DNA from 2 places in the Lysinibacillus sp. NPDC047702 genome. Region 2 is predicted to be linked to the other one. Evidence: riboswitches for the same ligand, from Rfam matches in the RefSeq annotation. Region 2 holds a riboswitch; the other holds the start of a gene.
The links. Region 2 has a riboswitch for cyclic di-GMP ahead of ACQKIM_RS24335 (hypothetical protein). Riboswitches for the same ligand answer to the same signal wherever they lie in the genome.
Positions count from the first base shown of each region.

Region 1 (3,736 bases), on a different contig from region 2:
GATTGGTGCAATGCTTGTGATGAACGGTGAATGGCGCAAACCAGGTGTTTGGAATGTAGAAGATTTCAATCCAGATCCGTTCATGGATGCATTAAATAAATGGGGTCTACCATGGCAAGAAAGCCATAACCCAGAGTTACTTGACCTTGATTTAGATGCAAAGGAATTAAGCCGATGAAACCAATTGATTTTTCAAAAGTTCCATCCCCTTCTTATGTAGTGGATGAGCGATTATTAACAAAAAATCTTGAGCTTTTAAAATCAATTCAAGATCGCACAGGCTGCCGCATTTTACTAGCCCTTAAAGGTTTCTCTATGCATTCAACATTCCCTTTAGTAGGGGAATATTTAGCTGGCATAACAGCCAGCTCACTGCATGAAGCACGTCTTGGCTATGAAAAAATGGGCAAAGAAGTTCATGTTTATGCTCCTGCTTATATTGAGCATGAAATGGACGAGCTGCTTGGCTATGTAGATCACGTCGTGTTTAACTCATTAAACCAATGGGCTCAGTTCAAGGATAAAGTGAAATCTGCTGGTAAAACAATTGAATGTGGTATTCGTGTGAATCCTGAGTACTCGGAAATTGAAACAGCACTTTACGATCCTTGCTATACGAATTCCCGTCTTGGAACAACTTTGGCTAACTTTGATAAATCCCAGCTTGAAGGTATTGATGGCTTACATTTCCATGCGATGTGTGAACAAAATTCAGATACGTTAGAGCGTATTATTGAAGTAGTAGAAGAAAAATTTGGTGATGTTTTACACCAAATGAAATGGTTGAACTTTGGTGGAGGACACCATATTACACGTGAAGATTATGATGTAGAGAAGCTTGTGAACATCATTAATTATGTGCAAGAAAAATATAACCTGCTTGTGTATTTAGAGCCAGGTGAAGCAGTAGCCCTTAATACTGGTTATTTAGTAGCTACCGTGCTTGATATCCAAGAAAATGGGATGGATCTTGCTATTTTAGATACATCAGCAACATGTCATATGCCTGACGTACTTGAAATGCCATACCGTCCAATGATTATTGGTTCTGGTCAAGCTAATGAATTAGCCCACACATATCGCCTAGGTGGACTTACATGTCTTGCTGGTGATGTAATTGGCGATTATTCATTTGAGCAGCCATTAAAACCTGGTGATCGTCTTGTATTTACGGATATGGCCCATTATTCAATGGTGAAAAATCATATGTTTAACGGTGTCAACTTACCTTCAATCGTTTCTTACAATGATGAAGAAGGCATTAAAGTCATTCGTGAATTTACATTTGAAGACTATAGCGGTCGACTTTCTTAATCAAATGGCAAACACCTCCAACTAAGCTGAATGCTTGGGTTGGAGGTGTTTTGTTGTTAACTACTTTGGGTTATAAAAGACTACTTTCCTCCTAACTCAAGAAAAATAGTCTTAGTGTTTTACATCATTCAACTTCGAATAGGTTTTAAGTGTACTTTGCTTTTATTATGGCTGCATATTCATCCAACTATCAACATGATGAATAGCAACCCCTTGATAGCTTGTTTTTTTGGCATAGTGACGTTGAACAAGTGCTAGTTGTTTATTCATATAAGCTTCACCATCATCATAAAAAGTAATATTTTGACCATCATCTAATGCCCCTGTTTCAACACTAATAACAATGGATTTGTTAACTTTCTTAGCATAGGCTACTTCATGTTGCACAACTTTAATAATTTCTTTTGCAGCATTTCGATAAGCCATAATAGAAACATTCTCTACTTGGTTTATCACCCATTCTGCTAGTAATCCTTTTCCAAATTGATTGTTGAATTTAATTTCATCAAACCAAAATGGCATATCGGCCTCCAAAGGTAAATGTAACTGCTTGGTTTCCCTTTTGGCTTTTGTAAGAAGTGCTTGATAGGATTCAATTGTTTGTGTCCGATTGTGACTCCATCCACTATTTAAGTATGGCTCTACATCAAGATGAACACCTGAAAATTGCTCTGTTACTTCAGCATTTCTATTGTATGTATGTAACCAATCAAACAGCTGTTCCTGCATTTTATAGCCTTCTTTGGATACCCAATCTGGCGCTCCATCCAATGCATATATTTTGATGCCCTTTGCTGTTGCGTGACCAATAAAGCGCTTATAATCGGCATTTGCTATATCCATATCAATCTGTAAATAAAGTTTGTTTACTTGTTTATTCTCTAAAAATAAGAGTACTCCTGCCTCATCCTCAATAATTTTTGATGTATCCCATAACCAAGTAGCCTTATCTTCCACAGTCACTGCATCTACCTTCCCAAATGATAGTCCAAACGCACTGGCAATGGTAACAAAAATAACAATAGTTATTGTTAATAGTGAATAACGTTTCATATCTTACAGCTCCATTCTATTCGCCAAGGCTCCTATAACAGATCCTGGCAACATGAAATCATGCACTAGAATAGTGGTTAGACTCATGGTTTTGCGTTCTTCCCTTTCGACAAGTTTGCCTTTTACAGTTGTTTTCTTACTTTTATCATACATTGGAAAAATAAAAATGTCTGTAGGAAAAATGCATAATAATCATAAATATGCTGGAATCAAATAATAAATCTACGGGTTATTTTTACTATAGAAAATAAAAAACGTAGAGCATTCAAGCATCTACGTTTTCTTGTTCATTTTCAAGCATTTTATGCAAGTAATTAATAATTTCACGAATTCCTTCTAGTGAATTGACTAGTATTTTTGGGTCTACATAAGTAATCATACGATTTTCTAGGTTTGCTACTGCTGTAAAATAACGTGTTTTTGAATAGTTGACAAGTCCCATCTGCTGTAAGATAGACGTGTCAAAATCTAGAATTTCACGTGCCTCTGTTACGAGTAATCCATAATTCACAACATCTGTATTTAATACTATAATACGTGCTGTTGCAGCATTTGAAGAACGATTATAAAGAATACGTTCAAAATCAAGCACTGGTACAAGCTCACCACGAATTCTTGTGAAGCCTAGAAGATAATTAGGTAAATGAGGAATTGGTGTTACATGCTCTAATTTTTCAATCGAAATTGCTTGTTCCACAGGCACTGCATATTCCTCAGTCCCACAAGCAAATACTACTGCTTTTACACTCTCCATGCGGTCACATCCTTCAATTTCTGCTGTTATATTTTTGCAGACTCTTTGACAATTTCAACTAGTAAATCTGCTAATTTTTCTAATTCTTCTACTGGAATTTTTTCATTTGTTGTATGAATATCTTCGTAGCCTACAGAAAGGTTGACCGTAGGGATACCAAACCCTGCAATCACATTTGCATCTGAGCCTCCTCCGGAAATACCAAGCGTTGGCGTGCGATCAATGTTACGTGCTGCTGCCATTGCGATTTGAACGACTTTATCTGTTTCAGTTACTCGGAATCCTGGATACATAAGCTTGACTTCTACTTCAGCACGTGCTCCCAGTGATGCAGATATTTGTTCAAATGTCTCCTGCATATGCTTCGTTTGAGCATCGAGCTTCGTTTTATCAATTGAGCGAGCCTCTGCAAGAATATTCACTTCATCACATACAATATTCGTAGCCTGACCACCCTCAAAACGACCAATATTTGCTGTAGTTTCTTCATCTAAGCGACCTAGCTTCATTTGTGCAATACATTTGGCAGCAACTGTAATCGCTGACACTCCTTTTTCTGGAGCCACACCAGCATGGGCAGTTTTGCCAATAATTTTAGCGAAGATTTTTGCTTGA
Region 1 covers NZ_JBNNMG010000004.1:133,606-137,341, forward strand. Annotated here, with positions in the region: gene ACQKIM_RS03765 (saccharopine dehydrogenase family protein) at 1-178, shown strand, start outside; gene nspC (carboxynorspermidine decarboxylase) at 175-1,314, shown strand; gene ACQKIM_RS03775 (amidase) at 1,480-2,367, opposite strand; cyclic di-GMP riboswitch class I at 2,411-2,497, opposite strand; gene ACQKIM_RS03780 (chemotaxis protein CheW) at 2,633-3,121, opposite strand; gene ACQKIM_RS03785 (M20/M25/M40 family metallo-hydrolase) at 3,148-3,736, opposite strand, start outside.
Region 1: it holds a riboswitch for cyclic di-GMP, as region 2 does, so the genes downstream of both, ACQKIM_RS03775 (amidase) here and ACQKIM_RS24335 (hypothetical protein) in region 2, are expected to answer to the same signal.

Region 2 (3,736 bases):
GTATTAATCGTTTGATTAAATTGCTCCATTTTCACCAGCGAATCTTTTAACTTATCGTTTCCTTCTTGCGTTAATTCTAACGTCGTATTCGATTGTTCAGAAATTTGGTTTGATCTTATAGACAGCTCTTCAATAGCCACTGTAATGTCTTCGATAGAAGTAGAGCTCTCTTCAGTAGCAACTAGCTGCTTTTTTAACCCTTTACCGACCTCATCGATTGCTGCCCTTACAGTATCAGCCTTCTCAGTTGCGTATTCTCCATGCTCAGAAAGATTTTCACCTTTTTCATTAACATTATTTGCAAATTTATAAAATTGTTCACTCACTTGACCTGCTGATAATTCGTTCATTCCATTTAATTCCTCATTATTTAGATGGGCATGACGTTTAAGTGAAAAATAGCGGTAAGCAAAATACAAAGATGTACATATTAAAACTACAATAATTCCTAGCATAATGGCTTCCATGAAAAAAATCTCCTATTCTACTAATGTATTAGTGATGAAATTTTATAGTTCTTTTACAATGATGTAAATTCCATCTGCTACAGTCGATGGAATACTGCTTAGATGTTCATTGCTTTCATATTTATGAACAATAAAGTTTCCTTCTACGTCTACATATTTTGTCAAGTCATGATACTTCTCCATTAAACGCAGTGATTTTGGATTTGTTGCTTCTGCTAATACTAATCTTAAGCCTTCTTTTGTTGCTCTTTTTACTAATATATCGCCTAAGCCTTGTACAATATCATGACGATTATGCTCAGCAATTACACCTAATAAAAATAAATGTAATACCTCTCCATCTTCCATATCTTTTCCATAACGATTTTTATAATCTTCAAGGAAACGTTCATCAATATCCTCTAATACATGCATGACTATATTCATATTAGCAAACGTGCCTTCAAAAATATCTTCTTCCATTATTTCAAGGGCATTTGTATCTCCAACTAGTGCACCTACGACTTTTTGCTCTTTATCTAGTGCAATAGCACAGTATCCTTGATGAACATTTGCTTCAATATATTCCTTCGTAAATTGATAGAAATCTTCATAAGGAAGTTGTAAGGCGTAGCCAATAATCGGCTCTTGCACCCATTTGCCAGCAACATCTACTCCAATAAATGTTTTAGCTAAACATTCTGCTGCCTGTTCAATTAAATCTGATTGGTTCTTTGTAAGTATTTCATATGTATATAATTCTTGAACTGTTTGCATCATAAATTCCTCTTTTCAAAATGTGAATATAGTTAACGAATTGGTAATTGCGAAACATTGTCAACTACTGTTCCTGGGAAATTAACTGTCTCTAAAGCATTTCGCACTTGCACATATGCAATTTTAGATGCTGGATTAACAATAAATATATCTTTGAAGCCTAGAGATGCATAAAACATTAGTGTTTGTCCTAGCTCTGTGGAAACCTTTGAAGGTAGGGGTGATTGGTATGTTGCATCAAAAACTAAAGTAAATGTAGTTTTCTGTACTCTAGCAACTGTTTCTTCCAAATCTTTTAAATATTGCTCTACAAGAGCTGCTTTAATAAACCCTATTATTTGGACGTGTACCTCCTTTTTTGCCTCATAAACCGCCATCTTATATTTCTCTTTATCAACGACTATCATCTCAAATCTCCTTTTTATAACTTTCTAACTTTATTTGCTGCTGTTAGTATTATTCTATAAATATCACTAAATACATACATTTCAATATAATTACATCTGTAGCTACGATTGATAGGCATCGTCTATTTATTTTTTCCACAAAAAAAACTATCCTTGAACATAATTAGGATAGCCAAAAAACACTTATTATCTTGGCAACCCGACTATCATTATCCAAGGGGATTTTAGACTCGTAGCTTTGCGTCCTTACCTTTCGATAAGTTTGCCTTTTTCAATTTTATAAAAATAATACTAACATCACATTGATATATTACAATTACATTATAAAGGACTTGTCAATTTTTGTCGACATTTAGTAATTTACTCCTAATAATATCAGATGAATTAGAGGATTTCTCAAATTCATTTTTTCACAAACTTGTTGAAAGTTATATCATTTCACTGCCCATCAACATTCTTTTTCAAAGTTATCAAGCAATGCACGCACTTCATCTGTTGATTTCGTATTCATCAGTTGATTTCTTAGTTCAGCAGCTCCAGGGAATCCTTTTACATAAATTTTGAAAAAGCGATGCAGCCCTGTGATTGAACGTGGTAGTACTTCTGCATATTGATCTTGAAGATCAAGCTGTAATCTTAAAAGATTAAGGTACTCTTTACTGCTATGCACTTTTGGCTCTTTTTCAAAAGCAAAAGGATTTTTAAAAATACCTCTTCCAATCATAACGCCATCAACATCATATTGTTCAGCAAGCTGCAGCCCAGTTTGACGATCAGGAATATCTCCATTGATTGTTAGTAGCGTATTTGGTGCAATACGATCACGTAATTTTTTGATTTCTGGAATTAGCTCCCAATGCGCATCTACTTGGCTCATTTCCTTTCTTGTACGTAAATGAATAGAAAGATTTGCAATATCCTGTTTTAAAATATGTGTTAGCCACTGCCCCCACTCATTTACATCGTTATAGCCAAGTCGTGTTTTCACGCTGACAGGCAATCCTCCCGCTTTAGCTGCTTGTATAAGTTCTGCCGCAACATCTGGACGTAGAATAAGGCCACTACCTTTCCCTCTTGATGCCACATTCGGTACAGGGCAGCCCATATTAATATCGATTCCTTTAAACCCCAGCTCTGCCATACCAACACTCATTTGACGGAAATATTCGGGATTATCCCCCCAAATATGTGCCACCATCGGCTGTTCATCTTCTGTAAAAATCAAACGACCACGCACACTTTTCATGCCTTCTGGATGACAATAGCTATCCGAGTTTGTAAACTCTGTGAAAAATACATCCGGTCGACCAGCTTCACTTACTACGTGACGAAAAACAACATCTGTCACATCTTCCATTGGTGCAAGCACGAAAAATGGACGTGGTAAATCACGCCAAAAATTATCTATCATTTCAAATCCAAATCCTCTCACTATAATACAACTTCAAACTCTCGGTTAAAAAATATAAAGTTCATTTACACTTATATCATGCTTAATAACTTATTATCAAACACAAGTACTTTTGGACATTTATAATTTGTGAAAAACGCAAAAAAGCAGATGGTATAGATTTACTATATCAACTGCTTTTCTATTATGCCAACTTCAACCATCTACGGTTTTACAATGTGTGGAATACTTTTTTAATTCTTATACAAAAATAACATTTAAAAAGGCAATTCAAGATAACAGTAAGATATCATAAAGCTGTTCGGATCATAAACTCTTTGATATCAAACACTTTTTCTTGAACTGCCCAGCAAATTGCAATCATTAATTCGATTCTACATTCTCATCTTTAGAGTAATTATACTGAGAAGGATCAACTGGAGTATAACCTGTTGGCGTATAGAATCTCAATAAATCACCATTCACGACTTTATCAGACAATTCTAATTTACGATCTACTTCATTTTTGATAGTTTTTGCAGACTCTAATTGACTGTCATCTAGTGGTAAACCTGTTTTATTATCATAAAATTTTTCATTAATTGAATAAATCGTAGGGCTGACAAAATCGCCATTTCTAAAAGGCACAATTTCATTATGCTCTTCTGATAATAAGTCTGAGCCAAATTGAACAAATTTTTGCGTATCAATCCCCA
Region 2 covers NZ_JBNNMG010000077.1:11,458-15,193, reverse strand. Annotated here, with positions in the region: gene ACQKIM_RS24345 (methyl-accepting chemotaxis protein) at 1-467, opposite strand, end outside; gene ACQKIM_RS24340 (hypothetical protein) at 510-1,223, opposite strand; gene ACQKIM_RS24335 (hypothetical protein) at 1,256-1,630, opposite strand; cyclic di-GMP riboswitch class I at 1,821-1,907, opposite strand; gene ACQKIM_RS24330 (tRNA dihydrouridine synthase) at 2,079-3,062, opposite strand; gene ACQKIM_RS24325 (LTA synthase family protein) at 3,405-3,736, opposite strand, start outside.